2 regions of the Galbibacter sp. genome follow, and region 2 is predicted to be linked to the other one. Evidence: riboswitches for the same ligand, from Rfam matches in the RefSeq annotation. Region 2 holds a riboswitch; the other holds the start of a gene.
The links. A riboswitch is a leader RNA that binds a small molecule or an ion and turns the genes downstream of it on or off. The one in region 2 is predicted to bind cobalamin.
Positions count from the first base shown of each region.

Region 1: it holds a riboswitch for cobalamin, as region 2 does, so the genes downstream of both, ACN0TV_RS04835 (TonB-dependent receptor plug domain-containing protein) here and metE (5-methyltetrahydropteroyltriglutamate--homocysteine S-methyltransferase) in region 2, are expected to answer to the same signal.

Region 1 is NZ_JBLWZP010000002.1:417,338-429,975, reverse strand. It holds gene ACN0TV_RS04850 (ABC transporter ATP-binding protein) at 1-194, opposite strand, end outside; gene ACN0TV_RS04845 (FecCD family ABC transporter permease) at 205-1,236, opposite strand; gene ACN0TV_RS04840 (ABC transporter substrate-binding protein) at 1,233-2,417, opposite strand; cobalamin riboswitch at 2,510-2,747, shown strand; gene ACN0TV_RS04835 (TonB-dependent receptor plug domain-containing protein) at 2,817-4,688, shown strand; gene ACN0TV_RS04830 (S41 family peptidase) at 4,807-6,303, opposite strand; gene ACN0TV_RS04825 (RNA polymerase sigma factor) at 6,489-7,001, shown strand; gene ACN0TV_RS04820 (hypothetical protein) at 6,985-7,437, shown strand; gene ACN0TV_RS04815 (DUF4252 domain-containing protein) at 7,465-8,019, shown strand; gene ACN0TV_RS04810 (DUF4252 domain-containing protein) at 8,090-8,638, shown strand; gene purB (adenylosuccinate lyase) at 8,732-10,075, opposite strand; gene ACN0TV_RS04800 (hypothetical protein) at 10,213-10,761, opposite strand; gene ACN0TV_RS04795 (heme-binding domain-containing protein) at 10,898-11,344, shown strand; gene ACN0TV_RS04790 (SIR2 family NAD-dependent protein deacylase) at 11,313-11,999, opposite strand; gene ACN0TV_RS04785 (mechanosensitive ion channel domain-containing protein) at 12,036-12,575, opposite strand.
Region 2 is NZ_JBLWZP010000004.1:297,311-309,948, reverse strand. It holds gene ACN0TV_RS08545 (DUF192 domain-containing protein) at 1-52, shown strand, start outside; gene metE (5-methyltetrahydropteroyltriglutamate--homocysteine S-methyltransferase) at 147-2,462, opposite strand; cobalamin riboswitch at 2,603-2,783, opposite strand; gene secDF (protein translocase subunit SecDF) at 3,065-6,046, opposite strand; gene mdh (malate dehydrogenase) at 6,204-7,130, opposite strand; gene ACN0TV_RS08525 (M16 family metallopeptidase) at 7,265-8,653, opposite strand; gene ACN0TV_RS08520 (M16 family metallopeptidase) at 8,650-10,041, opposite strand; gene ACN0TV_RS08515 (RagB/SusD family nutrient uptake outer membrane protein) at 10,280-12,232, opposite strand; gene ACN0TV_RS08510 (SusC/RagA family TonB-linked outer membrane protein) at 12,245-12,638, opposite strand, start outside.

The sequences.
Region 1 (12,638 bases), on a different contig from region 2:
TTTGGTTGTAAATCAGAAAGTGTTCTCAGCAGTGTTGACTTTCCAATACCATTTGTTCCTACAACGGCTACCAATTCACCGGAGTGCACATCAAAATTAATGTGTTGCGCCACGGTGTTGACTACAGATTTATGGTGATATCCGATTTGTAAATCTACGGACTTAATGACGCTATGTGTTGTTTTCGTTTTGATAGGCTGTAATTTAAAATATCATTTTGCGTTTTCTAACCAATAACCAAATAATCACAGGAGCACCAACTAAGGATGTAATGGCATTAATGGGTAGGGTTAATGTGCTTCCGGGTAGCTGTGCTACCGTATCACATAACAACATGATCATAGCTCCAAAACCTATGGTCGCCGGGATCATTGTTTTGTGATTCTGCGTCGGAAATAGCTGTCTGCTAAGGTGTGGTACGGCTAGGCCGATAAAGGCTATCGGGCCTGCAAAGGCTGTTATACTTCCTGCCAATAAACTAGTGGCAATAATAATTAAATACCTGGATTTTTTGACGTCAATTCCCATGCTCGAGGCATAATGCTCTCCAAGTAAAAATGCATTGAGTGGCTTGATACAGCTAACGGCAATCAGTATTCCGAGTACAATCAATATGGTCAATAACAGCAATTGATTCCAGCTTAGATTTCCCAAACTTCCGAAGGACCAAAATATATATTGTTGAAGCTGTTCTTTTTCTGTAAAATAAGATAATACACTCACCACTGAACTGGTAATGCTACCAAACATTAATCCAATAATTAATAGCGTCATGGTATCTTTAACAGCACTTGCCACAATCATAATGGCTAATAAGACTAAAAAACTACCTATAGTCGCAGCGATAATAGTACCTGCAGAATAACCAAGTCCTATTCCGATAGCTCCGCCAAAAATGGATGTACCCATTATCAATAAAGCAACACCCAAGCTCGCCCCTGAACTTATACCCAATACAAAAGGACCTGCAAGCGGGTTTCTAAAAAGTGTTTGCATTAAAAGTCCACTAAGGGATAAGCCACTACCTACCAGAATTGCAGTTAGCGACTTCGGAAGCCGATAGTTGACAATGATATACCTCCAAGATTCATTGGCTACAGGCTGGTCCAATAAAGCGTAGAACACCTCTTTAGGAGGAACACTTACTGAGCCCAGGCTTAAATTCAGAAAAAAACTTACGATAAGGAGTAAGCCTACTATGAATAGTGAAGGGTAATATGATTTTGAGGTATTCAAGGTTGCAAAGGTTTAAAGAATACTGTGGTGTAATCGGGCAATAAATCGGGGTGTAAAATATGAATTATATCTTTTAAAACCATGTCTGGACGTGTAGGTGCTAGTTCATAATACAGCATTCCACCCTTATCTCCAATGCTCAATGCATAGGTAAAGATGTTCTTTTGCTTAAAGAATTCAAATTGCTCGTAATGTGGATTTGTTTGTTTTAACTGACTATAATTGGTGAATTGTCCTGAGCCAATCCAATAATCGGTTGCTCTGGCCTTCATTAACACAGTCTCGAAATTAAGAGAAAGACTGCCTGTACCATCGGTGTCTTTCCAAAGATAATTTGCATTGGCGTCACTAAAGAATTGGGCAAGCCAGCTATCTCCAGCTGGAGCGTACCAAATGTCTTTAAACATCGAGCCGCTAATTACAGTGGGTTGGGATGTTGCCTTTAATGCTAATTTTTTTGCTTTATGATATTCATCTACCACGGTGTTAAATATGTGATCGGCCTCTTGTTGTTTTTCGAAGAATGCACCCATAAACTTAATCCATTCTGCTTTTCCTAGCGGTGTTTCTTCCACCCAGTCACCATTATAAACCACTGGAAGCCCTGCCTTTGATATGGTAGTATAGCTCTTACTCTGACTAGAAACTCCAAAACCTATGAAGAGATCGGCCCCTGAGGTGATAATGACTTCTTCGTTTAAGGATTCATTGGTGCCCAATTCTTTTATTTGTCCACTTTCAATCCGCGCTCTAATGGCAGGTGATGAAATATAATCCGTCCCTGGAAACCCAATGAGATGATCTGAAACCTCCAAGAGCTCAAAGGCGGGAATCTGGGTAGTTGAGGTGGCTATCACCTTGTCAACCGGGGTGAAAATAAGAGCGTCAAAGGTAGATCGAAGGTAGTCCAGACTGTCTTTTAATTCTTTCTTATGTTGCTTACTGATCAGGGCGTAGGTAAAGGGGGCTTTGGCATTGGGCCAAGGAGATTTTACTTGTACATAGGTGATGTAACCCTGGGTCTTTATTTCAAATCCCTGTGCGTATTGTATTGGGGTTAGGGCATCTTCATAACCCTGCAAAGCTAAAGGAGCCTTTGTAGCTGAATTTTTAGTTTTTTGATAGGATTCATTACAACCGATAAGTAGTGTAATAAGTAAAAGGTAAAGGTATTTCATCATGACACGCACATTTGTATATTTTCTATCACGGCTTCGAGGGGTAAAATTAAGATTAATTTGTCTTGTATGGCTTCTCTTGTTTAAAATGTTTATTTTTGCCTCGAATTTATGGTTCCTTTTTTGAACATTCAAAAAGGATGAAAAGGGAATACGGTGTAAATCCGTAGCTGTTCCCGCAACTGTAAGCTTTATGTAGCTATAAGTGTTACTGCAATTTTTGTGTTTTGGTATCTTTTATATTACCACTGTTCGAATAGTCATGTATTTGAATGGGAAGGTTGACCAAAACAAAAGCAAGCCAGGAGACCTGCCTAAATTCAAAAAATATTGTCAAACTTTCGGGATAAAAGTTGGCGTATGGTATTTCCATACTTTTTTCCCTTTTTACGAACTAAAAAAATGAACAAAAGAATTCTTTCTTTTTGTGCACTGGGTCTGATTTGCACCCTGGGCTACTCACAGCAAAGCAGTGGGTTAGAAAACACACAAGTTAACCAATTGGAAGCGGTTGTAGTGAGTGATTCCAGATTTGAATTAAAACGTGAAAACTCTGGTAAAACCATTATAACAATCACTGCAGAGGAACTGCAAAGAAATCAAGGACGCAGCCTAGCGGAGCTTATCAATACCAAAAGTGGTATCGAAATCAATGGGAGTCGCAGTAATGCCGGACAAAACCTATCCTACCTCATTAGAGGCGGAAACAATCGACAAGTACTGTTTTTAATTGATGGTATTCCTGTAAGTGACCCTTCACAGGTTGCCGGTGATTTTGATTTAAAACTCGTCGATCCGGCGAGTATTGAATCCGTAGAAATCCTAAAAGGTGCTGCGAGTACTTTGTACGGAAATAGTGCTGCCACTGCAGTAATTAATATCAAAACAAAAAAGGCAGGGTCTGAAAGAATTTCGGCTAGCTTCCAAAGTAGCATTGGGAGTAATCAATCTTCTGATGAAAGCGACTATTCGATTACTGATTTTAGAAACAACCTGAATGTCAATGGACGGTTGGATAAGTTTAGCTATTTGGTTGGCTTTGGTCATCAATATACCGATGGTTTGTCTGCTGTAATCGGAGAGGAGAAGGATCCGTTTAACAGAATAAACACCAATGTCAATTTTGGTTATCAGTTCTCAGACCGTCTTTCTGTAAATATACTAGGGTATTATGATAAGTTTAAAGCCGATTTTGATGCCGCCTCACCTATGGGGGATAATGATAACTACTCCCAAAGTGAGCAGTATAGAGTGACCATATCACCGGAGTATCGTTATAACAATGGTCAATTCAATATCAATGCCTCCTTTAATGAGATTCATCGTGATATTTACTCAGAATATCCAAATGCCTACGCTGCTAAAAGCACTGTAGTAGATGCCTATAATAAGTACAGCTTTAATGATAAGTTTTATACTATTATCGGGTTGAACTATATAAAACGACAAGCCACCTTGGGTGCTGATACCGATTTTACTACTACAGATCCTTATGCCAATGTGGTGTGGGTATCTGACTTTGGTCTGAATCTTAACCTCGGCGGGAGATGGAATAATCACAGTGAGTACGGTAGCCATTTTACCTATAATTTCAATCCTTCTTATACTCTTAAACTTGATTCGAGTTATTTAAAATTCCTTGGATCATACAGTAGTTCATATATAGCGCCGACCCTTCCACAGTTGTTTGGTGCCTTTGGAGCAAATCCAGATTTAAAACCTGAAGAAAATCATACTCTTGAAGGTGGAGTGGAATTTCAAAGCGAGCAGTTTAGATGGAGCGCACTGTACTTTAATCGCGAAGAAGAGAATTTTATTGATTATATGATAGCAATTGAGACTGGGCAGTGGATGTATGTCAATGTTGAGGATCGCTTTACTGTACATGGCCTGGAGCTAGAGGCTTCCTATGAGCCTATAGCTAAATTGCTGATCACTGCAAATTACACCTTTACTGAAAACAGGGATAAGGTGGTCTTGAGAATACCAAAACATAAGGCAAATGCAGGTGTAAACTATCAGTTATTTTCAACAACCGGGCTCGGACTTAGTTACCAATATACCGGAGCGCGATCGGATACTGATTTTGATACTTTTGAAAATGTGGAACTCGATGCTTTTTCACTACTTAACTTCAGTGCGAACCATCAGTTCTCTGATCAATTTAGCATGTTTTTAAACCTGGATAACATTACTAATGAAGATTATCAGGAACTCGTGGGATACACCACTAGAGGTCGAAACGTACGTTTGGGATTTCGATTGACTTTATAATTTAAAGTTCAATTGGGTTAGTCCCTACTACAATACCCAAAAAACAATCGAGTAGTGCCTTTAAGAAATTTAAGGCCTACTCGATTTTTTATATCCTTATGTGGGATTAATTGTTTTCCTATTTTAGACGATCGAGGTCTGAAGGAAGCATATACATCTCCGTACTAAACTTCGGTCCCTTGACCTTACCAAGCTTTTGAAGGCTGGTTGTGCTGAACAAGCTTTGTTTTGCACTTACGCCTGTAATATTGTCGATTGCTTTTTTAAGAAGTTGCTCCTCTGGATCTCCAAAGGGTTTAATCGAAGCAGCAAACATGGACTCGTCTATCTCAAGGTCAGGTGTAAAGCCATCATCGTAATCACTCTCATTATTACTATTAGTTATCTGAAATACTATAGGTTGCATTCCGACATTGTGATTTGGATTTCTGTTTTCTGAACTAGTGAAGTCCTCTTTAGAATCATAAACAGTGATGGAACCTTCATTTTTCCCAACGGTAGTACCTCCTACAACAAAAACATCCATATAGGGGCGAAGTCCGTTGATAATCATCTCGCTCGCAGAAGCTGTATATTCTGTAACGATGACATATACACGGTTAAGTGTTGTAAGTCTGTTTATGTCAAAATCTGCAGTATAATCTCCAGTAGATTTATCGTATAACCAACCCTGATCAAAAAAGGGATATATTGCACCTTCATCCGCATCTCTTTTTTGATTGTATACCAGGTTGGCGAATGTCTTATTATTTGTAACATTTCCATCGATCATACTGGCTAAAAATGCGGAAGTTACTACAGAGCCTCCACCATTATAACGTAGATCCAATACCAACTCGTTAATGTTTTGACTTTTAAACTCTGCAAACACATCATTGAGTTCTTGGTGATAGGTATGTACAAAGCTGTTGTAGACCAAATAGCCTATTTTAGCACCACCGGTCTCAATAATGTCGTGGTAGTATACTGGATTTTCATTGATAACCACCGGTGTTAGAGAGATATCATTTTCATCGTATATGATAGCATTATCTACAATCTCAGCAAAACCTAAGGAGATGGAGCTTTCTGTATACAATTTATTAATTATGGAAAAATTATCTGCATTGAGGGTTGTTCCGTTAACGCTGTAAATCAGATCTCCACGCTCAATACCGGCTTCACTTGCAGGAGAATTCTTAGAGACATAGCCGACATAAACAAAAACATCGGTCTGGCTCTGATCTGCATAGACCGCAAATCCCAGATTTATACCATACGACTCAGAAATACCTCTAAAGGCATTGGCTTGTGCTTCTACATCTTCTATATACCATGAGAAGTCATCCTCTTGAGTATACACCAAATCGTTGAAGAGTTCTTGAGGATTTGAATACTCATTTAAATAAGTGTAATAGTTATCTTGATTGTCATCCTTGGTATCTGCGAGGTCATCGACTTGGCTCTGATAGTAATACCAATAATTCATCCCTTTCCAAATAAAGTCATTAATTTCACTGTTGAGCTCTACTTTTCCAGTAACAGGGTCGTCGATATCATCATCGTCTTTACTACAGCTAATGCTTAGTGCAAGTAAAAGAAGGAGTATCCAAGAGTTTTTTAATTTGTTTTTCATATTTTGGTTATTTGAGGTAAAACGCTGGAAATCAATATTTATTGATTCGAGGCCTTAGTAATTTTATAGTTATATATGTAAGATTACTTACATTTGGCGAATTAAAAAAATAAATTGTAACAAAAGTTACTCATAGTCGTCTACATTTTAGAACCCGATAAAACAAGTATTAAGCAACCAATAAAATGCAGCAAACGGAGTTTTTACATACAGTAATGCCATTTAGGGATAAGTTGTTCCGCCTTGCTAAACGATTGTTAGTTTCCAGAGAGGAAGCTGAGGATGCAACACAGGAAGTACTGATGAAGTTGTGGAATAATAAAAAACAGATGGAACAGTACAACAATGTAGAAGCTTTTGCCGTGACGATGACCAAGAATTATTGTTTGGATCGGTTAAAGTCTAAACAGGCTGGAAATTTAAAACTCGTTCACTCCAATTACACGGATGAGAGTGTTTCACTACAGAGCAGTATAGAGGCTCGCGATAGTTTGCATTGGATGAGTAAAATTATGAATGAGCTCCCTGAGCAGCAACGTATGGTGTTGCAATTAAGGGATGTAGAGCAATATGAATTTAATGAAATAGAAGAAATGTTAGGAATGAAAGCTACCGCGGTTCGTGTTACCTTATCAAGGGCGCGAAAGGCAGTGCGAGAGGAATTGACAAAAACACACAGTTATGGAATCAGTAAGTAGGATAGAAAAATTATTGGAAAGATATTTGGAAGCTACAACCACTGTTGCTGAAGAAATGGAGTTAAGGGACTATTTCACCCAGGGTGATGTAGCATCACACTTGCAGCATTACAGTGCGATGTTTAATTATTTTTCCATAGCCAAAGAAGAACGAAGTACACGCGAACTCCCAACAAAACCTAGAAAGAATCGCTTTTATTTAGCTTGGGCTAGCGTCGCCGCTGTTGCCGTACTTGCTTTTGGTATTTATTTTGGCAGTGAAGAACCTTCTTCCCCTTATGATAAGCTTTATGCGCAGGGCTTTACAGAGGAAGAAATTCAATCTGCACAGATGGCCATCTCTTTATTTACGAATAATTTTAAAAAAGGAGTAGAGGGAGCTAGTTATCTGGAGGAATTTGAAAAAAACACTAACCGATTTATTTTGGATAATTAAAAATAATAAGAAGTAATCTCAAAAGGTATGAAAAAGTATTTAGTAATTATTATGGTCGCATTGTCACCAATTTTGACACAGGCACAAAGCATTTTTGATAAGTATGCTGAAAATTCAGAAGTTACTTATGTAGCCCTACAACCAAAAATGTTTCAAATGCTAAGCAAAATCAGTGTCAGTTCGGATGACCCGGATGCACAGGCCGTATACGATCTGGTCAATAACATTACAAGTTTCAAGGTGATAACCACCGAGAAACAAGATATAACCAATGATTTAAACAATTGGGTGACCAAACACTTGAGTAAGTCTAACTTTGAAGAATTGATGCGTGTACGCGATGGTGATGCCAATGTCAAATTCTATGTTAAGGAAGGTGCTGATGAGTTTCATGTGAAGGAATTGATTATGCTGGTAACGGACCTCAATTATGAAGATTTAGAAGTCGCAGGTAGAAAACCTGAAACGGTATTGTTATCACTAACTGGTAATATTGATCTTCGGCAGATCTCTAAACTGACTTCAAAAATGGATTTACCAGGTGGAGAACAGCTTGGAAAAGCTGGACAACAACACAAGTAGTTCAATCAAATAAGGAGCCTCTAATAGTATTGGGGCTCCTCTTTAATCAATCATCAACAAGTACAGCATTATGAAAAACATCAATAATTACATAGCCATACTCTTTCTCAGTGTGATCTTTTTCTCCTGTTCAGGCGGAGGGCCTAGTTTACAGGAATATTTTGTGAATAAAAACCAAGATGCTAATTTCATTTCTTTAGATATTCCTTCGAGTATTTTAAGTGTAAACAAAACAGCCCTTACAGATGAGCAGAAGCAGGCTTATCAATCGGTAAAAAAGCTCAATGTGTTGGCCTTTAGGGTTAATCAGGAAAATACAGAGGAATACCAAAAGGAAAAGCAAATCATTAATGAGATTTTAAAAGATGAAAAATACCAAGAACTCATGGTACTTAACAGTGGTAATCATCGTGGTACCATCAAGTACCTAGGTACAGATGAGTCCATAGATGAAGTTATTGTATTTGGAAGTAGTGATGAGGATGGGTTTGCGTTAATACGAGTACTTGGGGATGAAATGAAACCTGAAAATATGATTACCCTTGTTCAAGCACTTGAAAACGGTTCAATAGATGCCTCTGGTATTGAAGGTCAACTCAAAGGAATATTCGACAACTAGTAAAAGACTATTAGATATTAAATCCAATCATAAGACACTAAAAAGCCCGAAGCATTAAACTCCGGGCTTTTTACTATGACTATGTGATGGAATTTAAATTCCAGTATAATTTGCAGGTGTAATTTGTTTTAACTCTGCTCTAATTGCATCGGATACATCTAGCGTATCGATGAAATTTGAAATGGATTCTTGATTAATTGCCTGATTCGTTCTAGTAAGGCTTTTAAGGGCCTCATAAGGATTTGGATAGGCTTCTCTTCTTAGAATTGTTTGAATAGCCTCGGCAACAACTGCCCAGTTTTTCTCAAGATCCTCTTCAAATTTAGCTTGATTCAATAGCAATTTATTCAATCCCTTTAATGTAGATTCAAAAGCGATCATCGTGTGTGCAAAAGGCACACCAACATTTCTAAGTACGGTACTATCCGTTAAATCTCTTTGTAATCTCGAGATTGGTAATTTAGAAGACAAGTGCTCAAAAATAGCATTCGCGATACCTAAATTACCTTCTGAATTTTCGAAATCAATAGGATTTACTTTATGAGGCATTGCTGATGATCCAACTTCGCCTTTTTTAATGCTTTGTTTGAAATAATCCATGGAAATATAGGTCCAAACATCACGGTTGAAATCGATAAGGATGGTATTGATACGTTTTAAGGCATCAAACAAAGCTGCTAAATGATCATAATGTTCAATTTGTGTGGTAGGGAAGGAGTGCCGTAGTTGAAGCGTTTCTTCTACAAATTTCCCGCCAAAAGTTTTCCAGTTGATTTCTGGGTATGCGACAAAATGTGCGTTAAAGTTTCCGGTTGCTCCACCAAACTTGGCTGCAATTGGAATGTTTTTAAGTCCGTTGAATTGCTCGGCAAGTCTAACGATAAAGACTTGAATTTCTTTCCCCAATCGTGTAGGTGAGGCCGGTTGACCATGGGTTCTAGCTAACATAGGAACATCTTCCCATTCCTTAGCTAAGCTATGAAGTTTGTCTATCAACTTTTCATAATGTGGCAGGTAGGTTTGTTCCAAAGCCTCCTTGATAGATAGCGGAATAGCTGTATTATTGATATCCTGTGATGTAAGACCAAAATGGATAAATTCTTTAAAAGCTTGTAATCCAAGATTATCGAATTTCTCTTTGATGAAGTATTCAACGGCTTTGACATCATGGTTTGTCGTTTTTTCAATTTCCTTAATCGCTAAGGCATCCTCGGTGCTGAAGTCTTTATATATATCCCTCAGCTTTGAAAATAGTGTGCTGTCAAATCCTTTTAACTGTGGAAGGGGTATTTCACATAGTGCTATAAAGTATTCGATTTCAACACGAACACGGTATTTAATAAGCGCCTCTTCTGAGAAAAAATCAGCTAATTTGTCAGTTTTACTGCGATATCTACCATCTATTGGAGAAATTGCCGTTAAGGAAGTTAATTGCATGTTTAAATTAAATTAAAAATCACTGAAATATTTAAGTGCTACAGTGGTTCTAGTTAAAATCCCTTTGGGATTTGAATTAAAAGCACAAATTTAACCTTATCAATGCAATAGGTCAACTTATTTGTAAAAAATAAAATTCAAATTTTGTTAAGAATATGTTTTGCGCGTGCAGAATAAGCCATGGTGTGGTCTGGAATGCCTCTGTGTAGGATTACTTTCAGTTCTGGATGAATCCATTTGAAGGCTTTTCCTAACAAGTGTAGTGATTCCATGGCATAAGCTTTTGTAGCTACTTTTTCATCATTGATCAACCAATCAAAACTAACGGCAGTCATTTTTTCTAAATCACTCCTTGTGAGGGCCTTAATGGTTCTTTTCTCTTGGTAAATGAAGTATTGTTGACAGAGCTGCATACAAATCCTTGCACAACAGCGTTTGGAGGACTTGTTTTCTAGCTGAGTCAGCTGCTTTATAAAATCTTTTACATAGGGATGAATCCATGAGAGTTTTGCTTTGCACACGTATTCTAATACCCAAAAGGCTGGTTTGTCGAGCTTTGGATTATTTGAAAAGCAATACCTTAGCAATACTGGAAAAAGCTTCTGATTATTGAGGACTTGATCCGCAATATATTGTCGATCCTCTTTGTAGGCTTTTAAGTCTTGAAGTTCCTGTTTGAATTCCATGGTTTGTTTCTTTTCCAAGTTTAGGGTATTACGGTTAACACGAAAAATATACTGTAATCGTTTATGAGGTGTCCTTTTAGTTTTTTATTTTTAATGAAATTAAAAAAATATGCGGGTTTTTAAAAATATTCTTTTTTTGATATTCACGATTTTTATAATCATACAATTTTTTCCGCCTAAACTAAATCGGGCGGACACCACGCCACCTACGGATATCATTTTAGCAACAAATCCCTCTACCGTTGTAGAAGCGACCCTAATTAATACTTGTTATGACTGTCATTCTAATTCGACGCGCTATCCTTGGTACACCGGTATAGAGCCATTGTCGTACTGGTTTGCTTCGCATATTAAGGACGGAAAGAAGAATTTGGATTTTTCGATATGGGAACAATATTCTGCCAAGAAAAAAATACACAAACTAGAGGAGATTACTGAAGCGGTGAATGAAGGTTGGATGCCTTTAAAATCTTATAAATGGTTGCATAGAGAGGCCAATTTAACACCAGAACAAATTAAGGCTATTACCGATTGGGCGGCGTTATTGCAACTTAAATATCAGACAACAGATCTACCACAATAGGAACGCCTATACTTGCTTTTTTCGCAATAATAAATAAATCTGGAATTTCCTTCTCAGCGACACTAGGCTTGGGGTCTATAAAATATACTGGTGCACCTGGTTTTTTATAGTCTACTAAACCTGCCGCGGGATACACTTGCATTGATGTACCAATCACCATTAGAATATCAGCTTGAGTTACAATTTCTGCTGCTGTCTCAAGCATAGGAACTTCTTCTCCGAACCATACAATATGAGGACGTATTTGTTGGTTGTGCTTGCAAAAATCCCCTAATTGGATATCAACTTTCCAATCGAATATAAGATTGGGATCTATGGTACTTCTCGCCTTTAGTAGTTCTCCGTGCAGATGAACCACCTTAGTACTACCGGCTCTTTCGTGCAGGTCGTCTACATTTTGTGTAATTATATGAACTTCAAATTGATCTTCTAATGCGGCTAAGGCTAGGTGTGCGTTATTGGGTTTCACTTCTAATAGCTGTCGACGTCTTTGATTGTAAAAATCCAAAACTAACTCCTTGTTTTTTTTCCAGCCCTCAGGGGTGGCCACTTCCATAACGTCGTGACCTTCCCACAAACCATCAGCATCTCTAAAGGTTTTAATACCACTTTCTGCACTGATACCTGCTCCAGTTAGTACTACAATTTTTTTCATGATTCGATGTCTCTATTGTTGTTTATAAAGTTAGAACTAAATGCTGTCCTTACCGTCGTCTTCTTTTTTGGCCTTACTGATTTGGGCAACTCCTTTTTGAAGAAGGAGGTTATTGGGATAGGTTAGTAATTCTCCATCATCACTTCGGATATGTATGTGGAACGCTCTGATATCCTCTATAAATCCTTCTGTTGGGAAGTCCTTGTCTTGAATTCGAATACGATCTCCGATTTTAAACGGGAAAGAAAAGAAAAGTATAATTCCAGCAGTGACATTACTTAAAATGGACCACACAGCGAAAAAAGCAACTCCAATCACAGCAAAGGCTGAAGAGATAAACCAACCGAGATCGTCGATATTCACACCCCAATAGATACTGATGATAAAAATCCCAATGGCAGTGATGAAGAAATTAAAGTACTTGTAAATTAAGCGTGTTCTGTTAGGGTCGATTTCTCCGAGTTTACCAACTCTTTTAACGGTCTTGTAAATGATGTAGCGAACCAATATAATAATGGCTACAGTAATTAGAGTATACAATAATTGGTTCTTATGATTTTGAAATATTTCTAACATAAATTAAAGTCCTATAAGTGTCTCACAAATATACATTAGCTTTTGTATTTTCAGTGTAAGACA
Region 2 (12,638 bases):
TGAGCTATGGAAGCTTCAGGATGGGGACCGCATTGAATTTACAACAGAATAAGCCTACAATCTAGTGGCTATAAAACATTTAGTTTATCTATATAAGGAGCTGTATTTAAAACACAGCTCCTTTTTTTATGCTTCAACTCATGGCATTAATTAACAACAGTAATTTGATAATTCTCACGAAGCGCCTTCGCTGAATTCACCATTTTTATTAAGGCACTTTTTGTTTCCTCCCAACCTCTGGTTTTCAAACCACAATCAGGATTAACCCATAAATTATCATGAGGTATTAAACTAGCCGCGGTCTCAAGCAGACTTGTCATTTCTAGTTGTGTTGGTACCCTGGGGGAATGTATATCATAAACGCCGGGGCCAATTTCGTTTGGATATTTAAAATCAACAAAGGCCTCTAGTAACTCCATTTGAGAGCGAGAAGTTTCTATGGTTATAACATCAGCATCCATGGCTGCAATGTGCTTAATGATATCGTTAAATTCTGAATAACACATATGGGTGTGTATCTGTGTGCTATCACTCACTTTGGAAGCACTTATTCTAAAGGCTTTTATCGCCCAGTCTAAATACGACTCCCAATCACCTTTTCGAAGCGGTAAGCCTTCACGAATGGCAGGCTCATCAATTTGAATAATTTTAATTCCGGCTTTTTCTAAATCCTGCACTTCCTCACTAATAGCCAATGCGATTTGGTTAGTGGTTGTTTCACGGGATTGATCATTACGCACAAAAGACCACTGTAAAATAGTAACAGGGCCAGTCAACATACCCTTTACTGGAAGCCCTGTAAGACTTTGAGCATAAGCTGTCCATTTCACAGTCATTGGATGTGGTCGCTGTACATCGCCATAGATTATGGGAGGCTTAACCGCTCTGGAACCGTAACTTTGAACCCATCCGAATTTGGTAAAAGCAAATCCTGCCAATTGTTCACCGAAATACTCCACCATATCATTACGCTCAAATTCGCCATGAACTAGGACGTCCAAACCTATTTGTTCTTGCCAGAGAATGGCCTGCTTAATTACCTGACTAATTTTTAAATCATACTCTTGCTGGCTTATACTTGCCTTTTTAAACTTAGAACGTAAGGAACGAATTTCAGAGGTCTGTGGAAATGAACCAATTGTAGTGGTTGGAAATAATGGAAGTTTCAGATGCTGCTTTTGCAGCTGTTGCCGCCTTTCAAATTCGCTAGTACGAACATCATCGGTTGCAGAAATACTGTCAACCGCTAATTTCACATCTTGTTTATGGATTAACTTAGAATGCTTTTTACACTCCATTACCGCTTTATTCTGATGCAAAACACTTAAGTCTTCAGACTGAGCTGCTGCTAGTTCGCAAAGTTGTACCACTTCCTTTATTTTTTGTTTGGCAAAGGCCAACCAGCTTTTAACTTCACTCGGTAGACTTGTCGTTTGATTTTCATGGTCTAAGTCGAAAGGCACGTGCAACAGAGAACAGGAAGGTGCCAATTTCACTCTGGAAACTCCAAGAACATCAATTGCTTTTACTATAAGTTGTAGAGAATCCTCATAATCATTCTTCCAGACGTTTCGTCCATCAACAATCCCTAGTGAAAGATTGATTTTCTTACCCAAGGATCCTAATACTTGATCGAAGCCGTCTCTACCACGAACCAAATCAATGTGCAAAGTGTCTACAGGCAGTTTGGCAACCCATGAAGCACTAACGCCCAGATCTCCAAAATAAGTCGCTAAGATTAGCTTTAAATCAGGAATCTCCTTGGCAATTTTACCGAATACCTCTAAATAAAGATTCTTTAAGTCTTCTGCAACATCCATGACCAAAAATGGTTCATCAATTTGAACCCACTCTGCACCAGCCTCTTTAATTTTTTGCAACAGTTCAATGTATACTGGTAGAAGTTGTTCAAGCAGATCCAATCGATCAAAGTCAGATTGTTTTTCTTTACCTAGAAGCAAATATGAGATTGGACCGATAAGTACCGGCTTCGGGGTAATTCCTAAGTCTAAAGCCTCCTTAAGTTCAGATAGTATTTTATCTGAATGTAACTCAAAGCATTGTGCTTTATGAAATTCAGGTACGATATAATGATAGTTAGTATCGAACCACTTAGTCATTTCCATAGCGATAATATCAACCTCCTGCTGTTGGACGCCCCTCGCCATAGCGAAGTAAAGATCCAGATCTCGATTTTTTAAACTATACTTTTCAGTATATCGCTCCGGAATAGCACCAAGTGTGAAACTAAGGTCCAAAACTTGGTCATATAAAGAAAAGTCGTTGGTGGGAATGAGCTGAATCCCATTTTGTTGTTGCACTAACCAATGCTCTTTTCGGAGTTCTTTGGCCTGTTGAAGCAAGTTGTCGGCGGAAATTTTCCCAGACCAATAATCCTCCAAAGCAAACTTCAATGCTCTCTTGGTACCAATACGCGGATACCCTAGATTGTGTGTAATCATTTGTGTGAATTAAATCAGTTAAACATATCTTGATTCAAAACATAGATGCTGACTGATTTAAAACATATACCAATAGTAAAACACACCTTTAGATTAAGGCGTTTACCATCAATACTTGACACAGCTTCAAATCGCGAAAGCATTATCATTTTAGTAGTGGTAGGTCTCCTGACTTGTAACATTTTTACGCCCTTCCCATCCATGGACAGTGGGTGATATTGTAAAAACTCTTTTGGTTACTTACAGTTGCGCGACAGCTTGTGATTTTCACACAATTCCCTCTTAGTTGGTTTAACCCAAACCTTACTAGACTGATTCCTATGTAAAGAACTTATTATTGAGGTAAAACTACGTAATATATTTATCTGAACGAGCATTCTAGGGTATAAATAATAGGCAGTCAACACAAAGATTTGTTAGGAAAAGTTAGTTCTAAACCTATTCCAACGGCATTAAAAAAGTAGTATGCATACTTAAAACATGAACGATCGTGCTTATAAAAAAAAAGGAACTGCCTCATCGACAGTTCCTTTTTTATAATATTCTATTATGTTTTGAATGTAAATGCGATTTGAAAACAACCACATCCATTAATTGTTGTATTATGCATCAACAGTTTTATCCTCACCCTTATCTTTAGTGCTATCGAACATAATTGGAGTAGCAATCATTAATGAAGAATAAGTACCAACGGTAATACCCACAATCATTGCAAACATAAATCCACGAAGAGATTCTCCTCCAAATATAAAGATTGCCATAAGCACCACTAAGGTAGTTAGCGACGTATTCAAAGATCTATTTATGGTACTGTTGAGAGCACTATTTACAATAGCAGATCCTCTCCAGCCTCGCTTCTGAGTTTCTTCACGAATCCTATCAAATATAATCACGGTATCGTTAATGGAATAACCAACAACAGTCAGAATAGCCGCGATAAAGGACTGATCTACTTCCATACTAAACGGCATCAAATGTGATGTCAGCGAGAAGATTCCAAGTACAATAACGACATCATGGACAAGTGCGGCAACGGCACCTAATGAGAACTGCCATTTACGGAATCTAAGTAGGATATATAAGAATATAACTAATAAAGATCCAAGTACTGCCCAAACTGCATCTTTTTTAATATCATCAGCAATGGTAGGCCCTACTTTTACAGCAGACAAAATACCGATTTGTGAAGAATTTGCACCGATAGTGAAATCACTGTATGTAAAACCTTCCGGCAGATATTTAGCCAAGTTATTATATAATATCTCTTGAATTTCATCATCTACCTCAGACCCTTCTACATCAACTTTATATTTGGTAGTGATTTTTACCTGGTTAGCATCACCAAAAGTTTTAACCTCTGTGCTACCTAAGGCATCACTTAACTCTTCTCCAATTTGTGTTGGATTCACTGGATCTACAAATCGTACTTGATACGAACGACCACCCACAAAATCAACACCTCCTTCAAGACCTTTGGTTGCCAAGCTTGCAATACTAACTAGTAATAAAATACTAGATACTATATATGCGATCTTACGTTTTCCTAAGAAATTAATATTCAAATTTTTAGGTAGCTTCTCTGTAATAAATGTAGTAAATGTGAAATTCTTTTTACTTTTTGAGTAGTTACGTTCGATCATTAATCGCGTAACGAATATTGCAGTAAATAATGAAGTTAAAATACCTATGATCAATGTAGTTGCAAACCCTTGAACAGGCCCTGAACCAAACATCAACAATACAATGGCTGTTAAACCTGTAGTTATATTCGCATCAAGAATTGATGATAAGGCATTTCCAAAACCATCTGCAATGGCCTGAGCCTGCCCTTTTCCAGCACGGAGTTCTTCTTTAATACGTTCAAATATAATTACGTTCGCATCAACCGACATACCAATGGTAAGTACGATACCCGCAATACCGGGAAGGGTTAATACTGCACCAAGTCCTGCAAGTATACCGAATATTAATACAATATTCAGAACTAGGGCTACATCGGCAAATAATCCTGCTCTTCCATAGTAGGTAATCATCCAAATAAGAACTAAGATCATAGCAACCAAGAACGAGAACATCCCGCTGTCGATCGCTTCCTGTCCTAAAGAAGGACCAACAACGGCAGATTGAATAATATCCGCTGAGGCCGGTAATTTACCTGCCCTTAATACATTCGCTAAGTCATTTGCTTCGTTAAGGCTGAAATCACCTGAGATTTCAGAGTTCCCACCACCAATAGGACCTGAAGAAACTCCAGGTGCTGAGTAGACTACATTATCAAGAACAATGGCTATATTACCACCTTCTCTAAAAGCTTTTCCTGTTAATTCTTCCCAGATTTTAGCTCCACGGTTATTCATTTGCATTGAAACCGCAGGTCTTCCAGCCATATCATAAGTTTGCTGAGCATCAGTAATGACATCACCACTCATGTTTGGCTGATTTTCACGATTTCCTTTAAGAGCATATAACTCTAGAACTTGTGAATCTTTAGGAGCCACTCCCCATGCGAATACTGCATATTGAAGATTCGCAGGCAATAACTGGCGAATCTCCGGCATATTCACATATTGGTCGAATTTTGCGGTATCTTTAATTGCGACTCGCGCGATAATGGGAGAACCTTGCATTCCACCACTAACCATAAGGTCGTACAATGGGTTTACTTGGCTTGCAATATCAACTGAATCTTGTATTGCATCTGAAAGTAAGGAATCAATCTCAGAGGTTGTTTCCTCTTCCTCTTGAGCAGTGGTGTCGTTTACCTCAAGAATATCAATCAGCTTGTTGTTGGCTGCGATCATGAAACTGTTAACTTCCTCTGCCTTGTATGTTTCCCAAAACTCCAATTGAGCAGTACTCTGTAAAAGGTTTTTAACTCGATCCACATCTTTAGCACCTGGCAATTCAACCAGAATACGACCTGAAGTTCCAAGTCTTTGGATGTTGGGAGAGGTAACCCCGAACTTATCGATACGCTGACGCAGTACCTCAAAGGCAGAAGTAATGGATTCATCAATTTTTCTACGAATCACTGGTTGAACCTGTGCATCGGTCATTTGGAAATTGATATCATCACTCAATAATTTATTGGCAAAAATATCAGGAGAGGCCAACTTTGTAGTACCGCTACTTAATTTTGTAAATTCTTGGAAAAATAAATCAACATAATCATCCTGGCTATTTTTAGAAGCCTCGTCTGCTTGATCTAGAGCTTTATTAAAGATCGGATCTTTTGAATCATTCGCCAACCCTTTCAATATGTCCTTAACGGAAACTTGAAGTGTTACATTGATCCCTCCTTTAAGGTCTAAACCTTTGTTGAGCTCCTTCTCTTTAACTTCTTTTAATGTAAAATCTGTAAAACCAAGATCAAATACTTTTTGATTTTGAAGTGAATCCAAGTATCTAGATTCCACGGCCTCACGCTTCGCTACGTAGTCCTCCTCTTGATCTGAGATTTTATTGAAAGCATACTCCTCAGCTGCTCCTTCCACCTTGTTTGCAACAAAGGTAAACGACAACTGATAAATACTTACAAGAGCGAACAAAATGGCAAATAGCCTAACAAGTCCTTTATTCTGCATTCTGATTTATTTTAATGGTCAATTATAAAAACGGACAAATATAGCGTTTACGATATGAACTGACAATTATTTTTTTGAACATTTAGATCACAAAAAATCCTACGAAAGCTTAATCTTCGTAGGACTTTTTATTAAAATTATGAAAGAATGGTAATTTCTACAATTCTAACAGACCATTTGTTTTACGAACACCTGCAGCACTTTCTTCCATTTTAGCTTTTTCGGCCTCAGTCAATTCAATCTCAACAATGCTTTCAATTCCGTTTTTACCTAGAATTACTGGTACACCTATACTGATGTCAGTCATTCCATACTCTCCTTCTAAAAGAGTTGAACATGGGAACATTTTCTTCTGATCACAAGCAATAGCCTGAACCAAACCAGACACTGCAGCTCCTGGCGCATACCAAGCAGAAGTTCCTAATAACTTAGTAAGTGTAGCACCACCAACTTTAGTGTCTTCACTTACTTGAGTAAGACGCTCTTCAGAAAGAATTTTATGAACCGGTAAGCTATTACGAGTAGCCAAACGTGTCAAAGGAATCATTCCTGTATCACTGTGACCACCGATAACCATACCGTCAACATCTGAGATTGGAGCCCCTAAAGCCTCTGCCAATCTGTATTTGAAACGAGCACTATCTAAAGCACCACCCATTCCAATAATTCTGTTTTTTGGAAGTCCAGTTGTTTTATGAACCAAATAAGTCATGGTATCCATTGGGTTACTCACCACTATGATGATCACATTTGGAGAATGATTGATCAAATTATTAGCTACTTCTTTTACAATTCCGGCATTAATTCCGATAAGCTCCTCGCGAGTCATACCTGGTTTACGTGGAATACCACTAGTAATCACTGCAATATCAGTATCTGCAGTTTTAGAATAATCTTTGGTAACTCCTGTAATCTTGGTGTCAAAACCATTTAAAGATGCGGTTTGCATTAAATCCATGGCTTTTCCTTCAGCATATCCTTCTTTAATATCCAGTAAAACCACCTCTGAGGCAAAGTCTTTAATAGCAATATACTCGGCGCAGCTTGCACCTACCGATCCTGCACCAACAACTGTAACTTTCATATTTTTTATAGATTTATATTTAGACTTGTATGTTAAAAACACAAAGCTACTAATTTTAGCACAATCAGTAGCTTTGAAATTCTATAAAATACTTTGAAATTATAACAGTGTAGTTTAAAAAAGTGAATTAGAAATCAATCCTTTATAACATTATTTCCAAAGGTTTCTTTCACCTGCATTTTCACTTTTTCTTTATCCCCTACAATAATCAAAGTCATATCTTCAGGTCTGATATACTTTTTTGTCATCTCACTAACTTGCTCGGGCGTAATGGACATGATATGATCCACTTTACTTTCCAACCAAGATTCTGGAAGACCGTGCATGTCCAAAAAGCTCAATTGACCTATAATTCCACCAGGAGAGGAGTTTTGCAAGACAAACACCCCTGCTTCGTAATTTTTAATCCCATTAAGTTCCTCCTCTGTTGGCACTGAGTCTTGGAGTCGGATGATTTCTTTTTTTATTTCCTCAAGTGATGCCCCTGTAAACTGAGAAGTAACATCAGCAGATTCATACCATACCCCAGTTTTATAGTTGCTTTGCAAATTACTATATGGCGAATAAGTATACCCCTTATCCTCTCGGATATTACTGGTGATACGAGATCCAAACGATCCTCCCAGCAATGAGTTGGTTATACTCAAAGCTAAGAAATCAGGATTGGTAGGGTCTATGGTGGGCAGACCATATATAATGGTCGATTGTGGCGCATTAGGACGATCTATAATCTGAACCATTTGCTGGGTATGTGGTTCTGCAATGGGGTAAGCAACCTCTGGACCCGATCCCCAGGATTCAAAATTAGCCCTAAAAGCCTCTTCTACTTTGGCAGGATCAAGCTTTCCTACCACATAGACCACAGTTCTCTTTGCACCGAAATTATCCGTATAAAACTTCGTAATGTCAGCAATAGTATAGGATGAGATCATCGTATCGCTAGGATAAATATCACCATAGGGGTGATCTGGATATATTTCTTTATAAAACGCTTGACTAGCCTGCGCGCCGGGTCTGGACAACCTGATTGCCAGAGATCGCTTCATATCGTTTTTTAAACGATCAAGTTGGGCTTCAGGCCATTTAGGGTACCGGAGCACCTCAGCCATTACTCCTATTGCCGAAGTCGTAAACTCTGACAGCACACTGGTGTTTAAAGTTGTGGCGTGTGAGCTAACAGAAATATTAAGATTTCCACCCATGGTCGCCATGGTATCAGAAATTGCTCTAGCATCCATGGAACGGCTCCCCTGCTCCATCAAATCCGCTAGTAAGTCAGAAAGCCATACTTGGTTCTCATTTTCGTTAATATTACCCGTTTTCACCTGAATACTGATGGTCGCCTTAGGAATAGCTCCATATGGCACCATGACAAGCTCCATACCGTTATCAAGGTGGACAACTTGCTTTTCAGGCAAGTTAAATGCCCGAGGTTCGCCACCTTCTGGTGGAAGTTGTTTCTCCTGTGCAGAAAGTGTCCACATAAAAGTGAGCGTTACTATATATAGGATTAGTGTTTTCATTTTTGGCTGTTTTTAGAATTATCCAACAAAGGGTTAACCACCAATATGGTTCTATTGGTTGGTCGTAGATAAGAATCGATTGTGCTAAGAATAAGCTCGGGAGTGACTTTTTTAAATTCGTCCTCAAGTGAATTTATCCTGCCTGGGTCATCATCGAATAGAGCAAAGCTACACAGCAAATCTGCTCTTCCTAAGCCAAAGGATCCACCGAGATCATCATACAAACTGGATCTCATTTTCACTAAAGCTCCTTCTAGATTTTCTTTTGTAATCTGTGACTTTAAGTTTGTAATCACGGAATCCACAGCAGCGATCACCTCATCCTTGGAGGTATCATTGTCATAGGTAAGGTTAAACATCCAAAGCATAGGGCCTTGGTAATTAAACATATTCCCCAAATAGTTTATTCCCCCACTAACGCCGGAGGTATATCCTTTATCGTTAACTAATTTTTGTCGAAGCAATGAATTATCTCCTTGTACTAAGATCTGATCTATTAATCCCATTGCATAATACTCAGGGGTATTGCGCTCAGGCATCTTATAGGCTACAGCGATTGCTGGCTTATTGGCCAAGGAATCATTCTTTACAAAGGATTTTTCTTCAGTCTGCATGGGTTCGGCAATCTCAGGCCTGGGAGGGAGCTGCGCAGAGGGAATATCTCCGAAATATTTTTGAACCCACTGCTTCACCTCTTCATATGAAAAATCACCCACTACAGCCAAGGCAGCATTGTTGGGTGCATAGTAGGTTTTAAAGAAATCTGAAACGTCTTCCAAATTAGCAGAGTCTAGATCTTCGAGATCTCCATAGAAATTATGGGCATTATACCAATTTTCATTCGCGTATTGCGGCATATCTAGCCAAGGAAATCCACCATAGGGTTGATTGAGGACATTGACCTTCACTTCATTTTTGACCACCCCTTGTTGATTGGTGAGATTGTCCTGAGTAATATCCAAGCCTCTCATACGATCAGCCTCTGCCCATAACATGGTCTCTAACTTATGAGCTGGTACAATCTCAAAATAATTGGTGAAATCAAAACGGGTGGATCCATTGAGAACACCCCCGTTCTTTTGAACTAAATTGATGAATTCCATTTTACCGAGGTTCTTAGAACCTTGGAACATCATGTGTTCAAATAAATGAGCAAAGCCCGTCCGTTCCTTCGGCTCTATTCTAAAGCCAATATTGTAGTACACAGCTACAATAGCTGTTGGGGCAGTAGTATCCCTTGAAAGGATAACCTTGAGCCCATTGTCAAGTTTGTAGTACTCTACAGGCACCTTATAGGCGCTTATAGAATTCTCCTCTTTGGCACTGGATTGCTGCTCATTACATGACAGACATAACAGGCACAGAAAAAACAAAAGTTGTAGTTTCATAAAAGAAATTTTTAAAGTTTTGAGTTGATGGTTCTTACTAAATTACAAAAACAATGCACTCTTACTAATAAATCTACAACTTATTCGCTAAGCAACCTACCAGGCATCGATTTAGGCTTCTAAACAACTCCTTGGGAGAAAAGCAAAAAGAGGGTAAGTAAAACTACCCTCTTTTAAGCAAACTAACATTAAAAACAGTCAACTGTTTTCTCTTCTAATTCTAATTACAAACTAACTATTATCTGTATCCTGGATTTTGATACGATTCTTTTTCAGCATCCGTCATCTCCATACCTTCAAGTTGACCTTGTGGAACCGGACGTAAATAATGGTAATCTTCAATGGTTCTGGTAAAGGTTTCGGCGGTGTGATTTCCAAGCTCCGAACCGGCGATTTCATAACTACCTGCAAGTTGTTGCCATTTTTGAGTCCTCACCAAATCAAACCAACGATACCCTTCTCCATAGTACTCGCGAGAACGTTCTGCTAGTATATAATCAACAGTAATAGTAGCAGGTGTTTCACTAACCATTTCTGCACTGTGATCTTCAACTTTTGCTTCATTACCGTTATTGTCCCAACGCCATTTACCAGCTCTGGCTCTGATAACGTTGATTAAATCTCTGGCAGTTTGGCCGGAGGTCGCTGCACCTTTAACTGCTGCCTCAGCAGCAACAAAGTAAAATTCAGAGAATTTAGCAACATTAAAAGGTCTCGTACTACCAGCATTTGGAGAACCTAAACCATCACCGTTATCAGTTCTGTAGTTACCCAATTTCCAAAGTCCTGGATAGGTAAATCTGCTGATCCCTCTAGGAGAGATTACGAAATCTGCCCTTCCAGGTAATACACCAGCACCAATTCCACTGTTGTACTCAGAATTTGAATAGTCGATAGTACCGGCAGGCTCTTCATCTAAGAAGGTTAAGACTGCATCTCCAGGATAAACTGGAATCGAATTCGCACCGTAAAGGAACTCTGCATCCAATCCACCTTTAGGCCAATTCGCCCGATAGGTGGTTACAAAAGTTCCGTCATATCTAGAATCATCAACTTTATCAGCAAAGGTCTCTTCAATAACATTGATTGTTGGACACATACGAGTCCAAGGACGTCCGTATGCCTGAGCAGCCTCTCTTTGAACAGAACTCGCTTGATCTGTCCACGCAGCATCCAATGCACTTTTTAAGTTGGTATAATTCCATGTCATCATCCAAACCGCAAAATTATCAGGTGCTCCACCACTACCATAGGTCAAGCTTCCTCCGTTATAGAGTTCACTATCCTCTGTGTGATCTGCATAAAGTAAAATCTCGTTATTTCTATCATTAGATGCCAAATTCACATCATAATAAGTTTCTTGTAATCCAAATGTTCCCGGATTTTGAATCCCTTCTATAGCCACATCATAGGCCTTTTGGAAATACCATTGTGCATCATGCCCATCAGGATCTGTTCTAGCCACCTCCGGGTAAGTTGGAATATTATTTGGATTCTCCAACCACCATGCATAGGTAAGGTAGGCTTTAGCCAAATAAAGTCGAGCAAGGGTTTGAGTTGCACCTCCCGTAACACGACCATCAACAGGGAGATCATTTACGGCTGTGATCAAATCTGGAAATATCGCTTTGGTATACACCTCAGGAACTGTATTTCTAACAGATGTTCTGGCAGTCGAAGTATTGAATTTCAATTCACCGCCACCAAGATCCAGAGGCACACCCCCGAAAGTTTGTACCAACAAAAAATAATCGAAGGCTCTAAAAAATCTCGCCTCAGCGATTAGGGCATCAGAAATCGTTCCAACGGCCGCAGCATTCTCGATAATACCGCTTGCGGTATTGATATTGGTAAATGCAGTTCCCCAAAGCACATCAGATCTACTGGTAGAGGCTGTCAATTGCCCAACACCCGAAAGATCCATATCCTTAAAGTTCCCGTCAGCACTCTGTGCATAGGTAGCCTCATCGGTTCCTGTCAAACAGGAGTTGTAATAGTAAGCTTGACCATAGATGTAACGCAAATGTGCATACATGGCCGTCAAACCTCCTAACACTCCGTTTTCAGTCTGGAAATACCCAGGCTCATAAATACTCCTAGGTTGTTCTTCTAATATATCTTTAGAACAGGAAGCTATTAAAAACAACAGCAGCCCTACCCCTATAAATTTAGCTTTATAAATACGTTTCATGCTTCTAGTTTTTTAAAATGTTAGATTTAATCCTACCAAGAAATTTCTTGTTGCAGGAGTATTGGTCCCAATAATTAATAGCCTTCTCTGTCCACCTACAGCTACATTTTCATCACCATAAGAGTTGGTTTCAGGATCCATACCTGATTCATTGTAATACGGAGAGAACATCACTAGTGGATTTTGAACTGTAACGTACAGTCTGAACTTTTCAAGTCCAAGATCAGAGAAGAATTCCTGATCAAAATTGTATCCTAAGGATAAGGTTCTGATTTTAAGATAAGAAGCATCAAAATATCCTAAGGTACTTCCGTATTTTGGATTATCACTACTTTGAACACCACCTGGTTTAGGATATTTAGCATCCGTATGCTCTGGAGTCCAGTAATCCACACGTACATTATTT